3 regions of the Paenibacillus sp. FSL H3-0333 genome follow, and region 3 is predicted to be linked to each of the others. Evidence: riboswitches for the same ligand, from Rfam matches in the RefSeq annotation. Region 3 holds a riboswitch; each other region holds the start of a gene.
What was found. Region 3 has a riboswitch for cyclic di-GMP ahead of MHH78_RS27650 (fibronectin type III domain-containing protein). Riboswitches for the same ligand answer to the same signal wherever they lie in the genome.
Positions count from the first base shown of each region.

Region 1 (4,189 bases), 1.4 Mb from region 3:
CGAAGGGCACCTGATGCATCTCTGCTTCGTTAGTTGGATGTCAAGACCTGGTAAGGTTCTTCGCGTTGCTTCGAATTAAACCACATACTCCACTGCTTGTGCGGGTCCCCGTCAATTCCTTTGAGTTTCAGTCTTGCGACCGTACTCCCCAGGCGGAGTGCTTACTGTGTTAACTTCGGCACCAAGGGTATCGAAACCCCTAACACCTAGCACTCATCGTTTACGGCGTGGACTACCAGGGTATCTAATCCTGTTTGCTCCCCACGCTTTCGCGCCTCAGCGTCAGTTACAGCCCAGAAAGTCGCCTTCGCCACTGGTGTTCCTCCACATATCTACGCATTTCACCGCTACACGTGGAATTCCACTTTCCTCTTCTGTACTCAAGTCACCCAGTTTCCAGTGCGACCTCAGGTTGAGCCCAAGGTTTAAACACCAGACTTAAATAACCGCCTGCGCGCGCTTTACGCCCAATAATTCCGGACAACGCTTGCCCCCTACGTATTACCGCGGCTGCTGGCACGTAGTTAGCCGGGGCTTTCTTCTCAGGTACCGTCACTCCGGTAGCAGTTACTCTACCGGACGTTCTTCCCTGGCAACAGAGCTTTACGATCCGAAAACCTTCATCACTCACGCGGCATTGCTCCGTCAGGCTTGCGCCCATTGCGGAAGATTCCCTACTGCTGCCTCCCGTAGGAGTCTGGGCCGTGTCTCAGTCCCAGTGTGGCCGTTCACCCTCTCAGGTCGGCTACGCATCGTCGCCTTGGTGGGCCGTTACCCCACCAACTAGCTAATGCGCCGCAGGCCCATCCCCAAGCAGCAGATTGCTCCGCCTTTCATTCTCTCCTCAGGAGAAAAAAGAAATTATCCGGTATTAGCTACCGTTTCCGGTAGTTATCCCAGGCTTGAGGGCAGGTTGCCTACGTGTTACTCACCCGTCCGCCGCTAAGTCTGAAAGGAAGCAAGCTTCCTCTCAAACTCCGCTCGACTTGCATGTATTAGGCATGCCGCCAGCGTTCGTCCTGAGCCAGGATCAAACTCTCCAAATTGGTATTTAGAAAGAGCGATTGCTCATTTTGAAACATCTGACGAGAATTTACATTCTCATTTTTGGATCTCACCGAAGTGATTTCCAGATACTCACTCGTTGTTCAGTTTTCAAAGATCAAGCTCGTTGTTAGTGTCGATGTCATCGTCACCAGCAACTCTTATAATATATCACGTCCATCTGAGCAATGCAAGCTTTATTTTTGAAATCACTTATTTAAGTAATCTCTCATTTCCTTTGCCGCTCCAACAACGCTTATTTATAATAACCTATCCTTCTATTAAAAAGCAACCTTTATATAAATAAAAATAACCCGCTTAATGACTAAGCGGGTTATTCTCAGATAATGCTATAGTTACAGCTATTCTTAGTAGAATTTCGCTGCAGTATATTTGCTTGCTGATTTGATCAGTTCAGTTGATGCTGTTTTCTTACCCAGACCTGCATCCACTGTAGTATCAATCGTCACCCATTTGCCATTCAGGAACACTTCGTTCCAGGCATGGTATGAAGTTACATAGCTTGTATTCCCCATAACCAACTTGGTTGGAATCCCTTCACTGCGGAGCATAGTAGCGAACAAGGAAGCGTAATCGTAGCAGATACCCTTATTGGTAGCCAGTGTGTTGTCGTTGTTCGGAATATAATCTGTGCTTACGCTGTTGGCCAGAGAGTAGTCATATTTCACGTTAGCTACGATGTAATTGTAGATAGCCTTAACTTTGTCTGCATCTGTGGTCAGACCCTTTGTAAGCTGTGCTGCCTTTTGAACGGATTTATCGGAAGAACTCCACTTTACATTCTGTACAGAGCTCAAATATACGGCATTCACATTGCTCATTGAGAGAGATACAGTCTCGGAAGATAGTACCTTGTATTTGTTACCGGTAGTATTCTCAAGAACGGAGACCTTGTAAGAGCCATTACCTTGTTGCAGCGGGAACGTCTCGGTCGGTTTGGAAGTGTATAAGTTGTAAGTATAGCTGTTATTGTCCTTGGTAATCATGAGCTTCATCTTCTTGTCTTTAGGAACATCGTACGAAACCCCGATAACCCCTTGATCAAGTTGTCCAACATTTAACCAGCTTGAATCTGCATTAGCAGCTTGAGCAGTGCCTGTCTGCACGGAAGTGACGATCACAAAAAGTGTAATCAGCATTAAATAAAACTTCTTCATGGATAAAACCCCTTTCGGTAGCTGGCTGCCATTCTTACGGGAAGGCCCTTTAGCTTTGCGTCCCTACCTTTCGATAGGTTTGCCGTTATCGTATAAGCTTTATCTGTCCAATCTACTGCCACATAATGACAGATTCAGAATGAAAACAAACAAAAAAAGCCTCTTCATTCGGTAACTGGCTGCCATCCATGACGGGAAGGCCCTGTAGCTTTGCGTCCCTACCTTTCGATAGGTTTGCCGTTATCGTGTATTAGCTTTCATAGTTATAGCTTACCATATCTCAATCTATTAGCAAGACCCAAATCACTAGATTCCCGCAAAAATAGACTAAAATTTTATGTTTTTTGACCTTTCTCAGCATTGTCCTATGACAATCAGGTCAACTTTGCATGAATGATGAGTCTGTGGGTAGGGTTGACAAGCGGATCACAGGTAATGAGGGTCAGAATCTTATCATCATCCTTACCCTTCAGTACTGAAATATCGGTAGGCTCTACAATAGATACATCATATACAACATATTTGTATTCCTGTCCGCTTGTAATAACAGTAATGGCATCCCCTTTACCGACCTCATCCAGTCTGTTGAACAGCCGCCCTGCCGTTCTTGACCGATGTGCCGCAATCGCTGCATTGCCTACCGCGCCAATCGGAGCTGTCTCCTTCATATGCGCGGCTGCATGCTTCATATTGGTCTTGGTGGCGCCCTCCAGTACAGGCAGCTTCAGATCGATTTTATCGATTTCAATAATAGCGGTGATTTTGCCTCCCACTTCAAGCTCGGGCGCTGTAGTGGGAACCGGCTCTTCCGCACCAGACTCTTCAGCCAGCAGCTGGGTGACTTCCGCATAAGGCTTGCTCAGATCCTGGCTGGCAGGAGCCGTAGCCGAAGGAACGATTTCACTATAGGCCTGTTCAGCCTCTTCCAGCAGCTTCTGCTGCTGACGGTCCTCGTACCATTCGCTTCCTTTGGGGTAGAGCATAATCAGGACCCCGGCAAGTATAATCAAATAGGATAACTTCCGCATGACAATCGCCTCCGCAATATAGAATAAGTGCTTTCCTCCGAAGAATACGGGCAAGATATACGCTCTCTTTAAAATACCCACTTCCGGCTTCCAAAAAAATTAATGATTACTGTAACAAAGGTAACCAGCACCTTGGCCATCAGCACCTGGACGCCCAGCCGATCAGTCAGCAGATGAATCAGCAGCACCGAAATGCCCAGCACCAGCAGATTCAGCACAATAAATCTCACCAGCTGCATCCGGTCAAAGCGGCCATCCCCGCCTCTGTCCCTTCCCTTGAAGGTCACCTTTTTATTCCAGAAAAAGCTATTGGCCGTCCCGGCACTGTAGGAAATAATCTGTGCAGGGGTGTTAAGCATGCCCAGGGAATGCAGCAGGGTAAATACTGCAAAATCAATGAACGTGTTAAGCAGGCCCACCGCATTGAATTTCAGAAATTGGATCATGCCTGCGCGCCAAGCCTTATCTTGCATAATCGCTTGCCTTCCGCGTGTCTTCGGCCTCTGCCTCCGGGTAGCCTCGGGTCTCGCGTACGATATAAAGCGGTCTATCCTTAGATTCATCATAGATCCGTCCGATGTATTCCCCGATCACGCCCAGCAGCATCAGCACAATGCCGTTAAACAGCAGGTTCACCCCGACAATGGATGCCCAGCCCGGCACAGTCCAAGAGGTGAAGACTTTCTGGAATAAGACCAGAAACAGGTAGATGAAGCTGGAGAAGGACAGGAAGAAGCCGACATAAGAGGCGATTTTGAGCGGCTTGTGCGAGAAGGAGGTGATTCCGTCGAGCGCAAAGCGGATCATTTTTTTGAGCGGATATTTCGTCTCCCCGGCGAAGCGTTCCTCCCGCACATATTCCACCATGGTCTGCCGGAAGCCGACCCAGCTTACCAGCCCCCGTACATAACGGTTCTTCTCCTTCAGGCCGCGCAGCAC
Region 1 covers NZ_JBBODG010000001.1:7,653,704-7,657,892, forward strand. The annotation lists rRNA gene MHH78_RS33285 (16S ribosomal RNA) at 1-1,046, opposite strand, end outside; gene MHH78_RS33290 (transglutaminase-like domain-containing protein) at 1,413-2,222, opposite strand; cyclic di-GMP riboswitch class I at 2,236-2,316, opposite strand; cyclic di-GMP riboswitch class I at 2,390-2,471, opposite strand; gene MHH78_RS33295 (class D sortase) at 2,597-3,250, opposite strand; gene MHH78_RS33300 (GtrA family protein) at 3,319-3,723, opposite strand; gene MHH78_RS33305 (glycosyltransferase family 2 protein) at 3,713-4,189, opposite strand, start outside.
Region 1: another riboswitch for cyclic di-GMP. It lies ahead of MHH78_RS33290 (transglutaminase-like domain-containing protein); the one in region 3 lies ahead of MHH78_RS27650 (fibronectin type III domain-containing protein).

Region 2 (4,189 bases), 6.2 Mb from region 3:
CTTCAAGCTCAAAAATGACGGGACGCTCAATATTCCCAAAGTGGTACTGCGCACCTCATCGGCCATTACAGACGCCCAGGGAGACAACGGCTCCCATAATTTCAAGGATGATATTATTGTGACCTTCCTCGTGAACAAGGATAAGAAGGAATCGCCGCTCCTGGTCATCTCGCTGGCCGATCTGGAGCAGGAGAGTCCCGATCTGGTGGCCCGGGGAATTCTCGGAGCGATCTTAGGCGGAGAGAAGTCCGGCATCAAAGCCGGTACCTCGGATAACCTGACCATCCAGTTCGCCTTCAAGGAGACCCTCCAGCCGCAGAACTATTATCAGGGCGACACGCTTGCACTGACTCTGAATTTCGAAGCCAACCAGGAAAAAGGCACGCTCAAATAATTCCACAAAAACAAACCATTCGAGGAGGAAATAAATGATGGGTATCAAAAAAACATTGGGTCTTGGCGTAGCATCGGCAGCACTGGGCTTGTCTTTAATCGGCGGGGGCACCTTCGCTTACTTCAGCTCCACAGCTACCAGCACGGCAACCTTCGCAGCGGGTACGCTGAAGCTCGGCTCTTCCTTCAATACTCCGGTAGCACTGACGAATCTGAAGCCGGGAGACTACACCGTCCGCACCTTCACCTTGTCCAATGACGGCACACTGGATATCAAATTCCTCAAGCTTGCCACCACTTACACCGTGACCGATGCCAAGGGCGATAACGCGGGCCAGGATCTCGGAGACCACTTCAAGGTCAAGCTCCTGGATAATACGTACACCGGCGGTTCACTAAGCGGTCATGTGCTGTCCGAGATCTCCCTGAAGGATCTGAAAAACACCCCCAGCTACGATCTCGTAGCAGCAGGTGTACTGCCAGGAGGGATTGCCGCCGCCGGGTCCAAGACCTTCAAGATCGCCTTCGAATTCGTAGACAACACGCTCGATCAGAACATTTTCCAGGGTGACGGCTTAGCGCTGAACTGGACCTTCGATGCTCTTCAAGGAGTGGGAGAAGCCAAGTAGATCAGGGGCCGGCCTATACAAGTGAACATGGCTTTGCCGTCCTTTTATTAGGAAGGCAGCGTTTTAGCAATCCATCAAGACGGCATATCCTCCCTCATCCGGGCCGGGTATGCCGTTTCTTTTTCCCCGTTGCCGGGTTCAAGATTTTTGTCCGTTTTGCGGATTTTTGTTATACTGACAAGAGAAAACGGCTTTGCCGGCCTTTGAACGGGCGGTACCGTTTCAACGAGAAGGATAAGGAGAATGTATATCGCGAAGCATATAACTTCTTATTTTTCACCAAAAAAAGTACGGAGGGCGTTGTAATCGTGTCAGATACTATGGGAAGCCGCATCCACAAACTCCGGCTGGAGAAGGGCTATTCGTTATCCGAGCTTGCCGATAAGGCTGATGTGGCGAAATCATACCTCAGTAATGTGGAACGGAACATTCAATCCAACCCCTCCATTCAATTCATCGAAAAAATCGCTGACGCGCTTCAGGTATCCATTCATGCACTGTTGTATGGCGGACTGGCAGAGACGGAAGAACAGGCTCTGGACGGGGAATGGTTCCGGCTGGTTCAGGAGGCCATGGCCTCCGGTATAAGCAAACGCGAATTCAAGGAATTCCTCGATTACCAGAAATGGCGCATGGAACAAAAGGACAACTAGACGAGCATTATATGCCACAGGGAAGACTCCGCACGGCAGGGAGGCCGCCTTCGGCGAAGGCAGCCTTTCAAGCGGCATACAGAAAAGGCACAGCGTACCGGTACGCTGTGCCTTTTCTGTATGTATCCGAACAATGATGACCGCCCTTACATCGCCTGGAGCGCCTTCTCACTTAGAAACCGGCGGATATCCTCCGCCGCGATCCCCGCCTGCTTGGCAGACATCAGCAAGTGCACCCATTCTAAATCCAGATCTACTGCCTGCAGCTCGTCATTCCCCTGGTTGGACATATCCAAGAAATCTCCTCCTAGAATTTTCGCGTCCCCAGGCAGTCCGGCCATCATAGTAGTATTGCTACTTTGTAGTATTTCTACTTTAGATCCGAGACTTTGTGCCCCTGTCTTTCGGCAGGTTTACCTTTTACTGGACCCTTTCCATCATGAAAGGATCTGGCAAGAATCGATGAAACCGTTCTCCGCAATAACATTATACAAGATCATATGCAATTAGTGTGTCGTTTTCTGGAATTTTTTTATGAAAAAATGTGAGGAAACTTAGCTGAAATTGCCAGCGGCTTGTATAAATATTTCCAGTTCCAAGTTCAAACACTAGCTAATAGTTTAATTATACTAAAGGGAACCCCATCCGCCCCGACTTACCGCTTCACGCAACATCGTATAGAGACAATTACCCATTTGTATGTATAACGGGCTGTTATATGTGTTTTTTCTATTTATGATAGTTCCGTATGAATACTGTAATGAATCATGCCAAATTGCGAACGGATTGACCGAAAGTATGAATTGATTACCCCGCCGGAAAGTAGCACAATAAGGTGAGAATGAAACCGCAAACATTTGCAGCTCCGCCAAGTGGCACACTGGATGCCTCGCGTGGAGTTTATCCGTTAGGAGGACCTATTCATGGCAGTCAAAGAGCCCTATAACGACACAGTATGGAGCAAATACTACGGCCCCAACCTGGGCTACATCCAAGAAAGATATGAGCAATTTGTCAAGGACCCCTCTTCTGTTGAACAGCATTACCGCGATCTCTTCACCGTATCCGGCCCCCCTCCACTGGCACCCGATGCCGAGAGGGCACCAAGGCCTGCCGTATCAGCAGATGCCGAGTGGCTCAAGAAGGCTGTCAAGGCCTCGAAGCTGATCGCCAATATTCGAATATATGGCCATATGGCCGCAGACATTGACCCGCTGGAGCGCAGCACGAACCCGATGGCCAAATGGCTGGAGCTGGAGACCTACGAGCTTACCCGCGAGGATCTTAATGCCCTGCCCGCTTCGCTGATTTGGGATAATGCCCCTGCGGATGTGCATACCGCGATGGATGCCGTCCACAGAATGCGCCAGGCCTATACACAGACCATTGCTTATGAATTCGGGCATGTGCATGATGAACGCGAGCTGCGCTGGCTCAACAGCCAGGCGGAATCGATGACCTCCCCGGCTCCGCTGAATAATACAGAACGCAAAGAGCTGCTGAAGCGGCTGGTTCAGGTGGAGCATTTCGAGACCTTCCTGCACAAGACCTTCGTCGGCCAAAAGCGCTTCAGCCTGGAGGGCAATGATGCCCTTGTGCCGATGCTGGATGAGATTGTGCGGGCTGCCGCGCATGACGGCGCAGAGCATATCCTGATGGGTATGGCCCACCGCGGAAGACTTAATGTGCTGGCCCATATTCTGGGCAAGCCTTATGATATTATTTTCTCAGAGTTCCATCATTCGCCGAACAAAGAGCTGTTCCCTTCAGAAGGCTCCATGGGCGTGACCTACGGCTGGAGCGGTGATGTGAAGTACCATCTCGGGGCTGACCGTGCCGTCCGCGAAGGCGAGACCGTACGTACCCGGATCACGCTGGCCAATAACCCGAGCCATCTTGAATTCGTCAATCCTGTAGTCGAGGGCTTCACACGCGCCGCACAGGAAGAACGCAACGCTCCGGGACTGCCTAAGCTGAACACAAGCAAGGCTATGGCTGTGCTGATGCACGGCGATGCAGCCTTCCCTGGCGAAGGTATTGTCGCTGAGACGCTTAATATCGGCAAATTGCAGGGTTATCAGAATGGCGGTACCGTGCATATTATCGTCAATAACCGGATCGGCTTCACCACAGAGAGCGAGGATTCCCGCTCCACCCATTATGCCAGCGACCTGGCCAAAGGGTATGAGATTCCGGTCGTGCATGTCAATGCCGATGACCCGGAAGCCTGTATTGCCGCAGTCCGTCTGGCCAGCGCTTACCGCCATATGTTCAAGAAGGACTTCCTGATTGATCTGATCGGCTACCGGCGCCACGGACATAATGAAATGGATGATCCCGAGACGACCCAGCCGATTGTGTACGGCAAGGTGCGGAACCACCCTACTGTGTACCGCGCTTATGCAGAACGCCTGGAGCGCGAGAAGGTAATCACAGCCGATGATCTGAAGAACATGATTGCCGAGGCGGAGAGCGTCCTCCAGCAGGCCTTCGATCAGATGAAGGAAGGCAAGC
Region 2 covers NZ_JBBODG010000001.1:102,503-106,691, forward strand. The annotation lists gene MHH78_RS00440 (TasA family protein) at 1-394, shown strand, start outside; gene MHH78_RS00445 (TasA family protein) at 432-1,022, shown strand; gene MHH78_RS00450 (helix-turn-helix domain-containing protein) at 1,343-1,675, shown strand; gene MHH78_RS00455 (anti-repressor SinI family protein) at 1,822-1,965, opposite strand; cyclic di-GMP riboswitch class I at 2,000-2,103, opposite strand; gene MHH78_RS00460 (2-oxoglutarate dehydrogenase E1 component) at 2,599-4,189, shown strand, end outside.
Region 2: another riboswitch for cyclic di-GMP. It lies ahead of MHH78_RS00455 (anti-repressor SinI family protein); the one in region 3 lies ahead of MHH78_RS27650 (fibronectin type III domain-containing protein).

Region 3 (4,189 bases):
TTTTTACCGGCTTCAAGCTGGATCGTGCCTTGCTCCACATGCTGCTTCGCTGTCCAGGCATCGACCAGGAGCTGATCATTCACCCAAAGTCTGACTCCACCTGACGTTTTAACCGAGAAAGTATATTGGTCAGTATAGTTAGGTTGAATCTGCCCAGTCCATCTAACGGAGAAGCGCTGGTCCGCTATTCCCGGCACACCCAGAACAGGTTGGCCAGCCAAAGAAATAGATTCATCTACTTTCACGGCCTTCTTGCCCGTGAAATCATTATTGCTGTAATACTCAGCCTTAAGGCCTGACAGAACATACTTCAATAATGTACGTCCTGCTTGCTCATTCCCCGTGTGAATTACAGGTCTTTGATTCGAGATGACATTACCGCCAACTGCAAATAATCCGCCTGTGTTGATATTCAAATGATTATTTATACTGACATTGTCCCGGACGAATAGATCTCCCTGGGCTACATTAAGTTCTGCCCTTGAGTTATTGGATACCACTTCTCCTACAGACATTTCCTCATCAACATTCATAGTTACCAGAGTATTGATGTTCATGTTGCCCTGTACTAATACCCGTTTCGCCGATAGATCCAGAGAGCCGTTGTTGTAAACCAAAGAACCGGCAAACAGCTCATTATCTACATGAACATTAGAGTTATTATTTAGATGCACGGTTCCCTGTACCCATAGGTCACCAAGATTCACATCCTGCGCAGGGTTGATAACATTAACATTCAACTCCGTATTTGCATTTAATCCTCCATGAAGGATTAACGATCCGTAAACTGTTATATTCAGACTCCGGTTCGTATTGATGCCATCTGCGATTAAGATGACAGGCTGTTCTTCACTTCCGAACGTAACACTCGATTCTAGATTCATCTGCCCAACTGCTATTATTGCAGGCTTGTTGCTGTTTGAGCGGATAGAGCTTTGAATCGTTTCAATATCAGCATTTCTTATTGCCACTGCATTTTTGCTAACCTGCTGTATTTGTTGTCCGATGGATTCTATTTGTTCGCGGATATGCCGGGAGATCTCTCCCTGCAGACCATTTACCCTGATAAACGGCGGAGCGTTATGTATATTGGTCATACTTCCAGACAGAAGAACTTTGTCTCCGGCAACCTTATTGGGTTCAAAAGGCAGGCGGATTTGAGGCGGGATCAAAGTGGGAGTGTATGTATTCACCAATGAAATATCTATGCTATTTAGAGCAGTCTCAATTCCAGTAGCATTGATTTGACTTAAAGTCAGTCTTCCATCTTCAACAGCAACCTTCTTCTTGATCGTTTTATACTGCCCTGCTTCAAGAGACAGTCCCTCCATCAATTTGACATTCTCTACGGCAAGTGAATTGTTGCTGCTGTATACAGAGTCACCTACGGTTACTGAGACTTCATAAGTACCATTGTCTAGCGCAATTTCCCACTTCCCATCCGGATGGATTCGTGTCAGGCTGCTTATGCTGGAGTCGTCGTATGTATCTCTTGAGACGGTTGCATCAGTATGATCTATGTTCCAGCCGTAGGAGTATTGGTTTTTGACGCTAAAAACGGCTCCAGAATCTGCAAGCTCCCCTTCCTGTACGGGAGTTTCAGCGGGCTGAAACCGGATTTTGAGCATACTGTCCTGTGCGGAAATTTTCATCCCTGAGAATTCCATAAAAGGGGCGAGAAATTGAGCCAGAATAATAAAACACAGTACCTTACATATCAAGCTTTTCCTATTTGTCATAAAAGACCTCCGCTCAATTAAAAAATCATTTAAAAAAGGGCGCAAAAAAACCACCGGAAAGAGCGGCCCGGCTGCCATTCACAGAGGGGTGTCCCCCTCCCTGTGATAAGGCCCGTGGCTTTGCGTCCCTGACTTTCGTACAGGTTTGCCTTTTTAGTTCTAATGGTTAATTCAAGAGAAATCATGTGTAATTCAATTCAATTACAATCTGTACTTACCTTGGCAATAATACCCTATATTTGAATCATATAATATTGTTATTTTTGTGAACATTCCAATTCAGCAACCCCCGCACCACCACCCAGCTCCCCAGCGGCGCGGCACCCAGCAGCAGCATGAGCAGAGTAATCGTCTGCGGGGACTGGTCCAGCGACAGTACGGCGATGAAGATCAGCAGGCCGAGGAGGCGGCCGCTCATCAGGCTAAGTTCCCTGAGCACTACCAGTTCCACGCGTTTGCCGGCGCTCTCCTCGGACACTCCCATCAGGTCGAAGCTGGTGGACAGCATCGGCAGCATGTAGAGCGGCAGGCAGAGCGAGGTCCCGATTCCCATGATTAGGAGGGTGGTAAGGTTCACCTTCCACAGCAGCGGAAGAAGGAAGGCGATGAGCAGCAGACTGCCTGCCAGCATACCGCCGAGCCGGGCACGGGGCTTGAACCATCTGCCGGCCGCATAATAGCTGATCAGGGAGACGGCGGAGGTCAGCAGGGCGAACTGTCCCAGCTTGCTCTCCTCCTGTGCTGCAATGTAGACGAGCAGACCGATGAGGAAGGAGAATACGCCTTCCCGCATGCCCTGGAACACTAGCGCTGCCGCCACTGGACGCCAAGAGCTGCGTCTGCGGGTAAGCTCGCGCCAGGGCTCCAGCCAGAGATAGGCTTCGCCGCGCGGCCGCTTACGCAGGCCGAAGCTGAGTACAGCAGCAACCCCATAAATACAGAGTGACAGTATGAATACCATGCGGTATCCCTGCCCGCCATGCCAACGGGAGATCATCCAGCCGGATACCCAGGGTCCGGCTATTCCCGTCAGGGAACCCAGCAGGCCCATCCACCCGTTATAGTAATCGCGGTTCTTGGCATCCGTAATCTCGAAGAAAACAATATTGAACGCCAGCCAGTACAGCCCGATGGATAGCCCGAGGACCCCGCCCAGCGGCCAAATGTAATGAATCGCGTCGCCCCGCAGCCACAGCACCAGCAAATAAAAAAAGCCCGATACGGCAATTCCCAGCCGTAGGGCATTCATTTTGTTACGCTCTTTCACCCACTTGCCGCCCAGCCAAAAGCTGAGACCCACGGCAAGCTGCTGGGCCACGGTGAACCAGCCGATCATGGCGAAGTTCTGCCGGCTTTTCCACAGATATACGTTGAGGAACGTTCCTGCAAGCACTGTAGCCAGAAGGTATAGCCCGCCTACAGCCAGCAGCAGCGCCGCCTGTCCCCGTTCTGAACCTCTCATGCTTAGCCCTCCCTGCTCGTCCTTAGACACTTCATCTTTCAATATCATGTCCAGATGGCAGGGAAAGCATGAATCCGATCTTTATTCGGCGGAGGTGCTGAGATTGCGGACAAGCTGGATGCGGTCTTCCTGCGCCAGGCTGTGCTGCACATGGAAGCAGGAAGGACAGACGTACAGATTCAGCGCAAAAGGAGGCTTCAGCACAGCTGCACCGCCCAGCGCTTCCGGCGTTGCCGGGGTGAACCCGTCCACCTGCTGCGTACCGGAGTGAAGCATCAGCTCATGGCATTGCGGACATTCCGGCGCTTCCAGCTGGGCAGCCAGAATAGCGGAGACCTTGTCCTCATAACGTTTCAGATCATAGTCATCGCCGAACTGGCCCAGCGTACCCCATACAGGCACCACGCTATCCTTGTCGTCGTCATCCCACAAATTATCGTCGCTGATCTCTTCCTCCCCGGAAGCTTCCTGTGTATCCGGCTCTTCATCCTCCAGATCCTCTGCACCTATCGTCACTGTGCGGTAGCCGCTCAGCTCGTTGTTGCAATGAGGACAGGTATCCTCGGGGCCAAACTCCTCATCCCATACAATCTCGGTATGGCACCATGGGCAAACTGTTGTCTCCATCTGTATAATCTCCTTCGTTACTCTCATTCAATTCAATTCACCATTAAATATATAATGCCGGCCGCTAGAAAAGCCAGGGCGGAAATAAACAAAATCCGAACCAGAATCTTCATCATTCCTGCCCCCTATTCAGAATATGGCCGCGCCGATAACATAGGACAAGGATATGGAGAGCAGCATAGCTGTCAGTCCTACGGCCCGGTTATCCGCAGCAATCTCTTCATCAATTGAAAAGACCGGAGTAAAAAACTCGAACAGGAAGTAAGCCAGCAGCAGCAGCAAAAAGCCTACAACCGACCATTTCATCGTCTCATAGATGGATGCCCCCGCTTCAATGCTGAAGCGTAAGATGTTGCAGATT
Region 3 covers NZ_JBBODG010000001.1:6,271,637-6,275,825, forward strand. The annotation lists gene MHH78_RS27650 (fibronectin type III domain-containing protein) at 1-1,817, opposite strand, end outside; cyclic di-GMP riboswitch class I at 1,798-1,899, opposite strand; gene MHH78_RS27655 (MFS transporter) at 1,984-3,201, opposite strand; gene MHH78_RS27660 (hypothetical protein) at 3,283-3,828, opposite strand; gene MHH78_RS27665 (DUF350 domain-containing protein) at 3,958-4,189, opposite strand, start outside.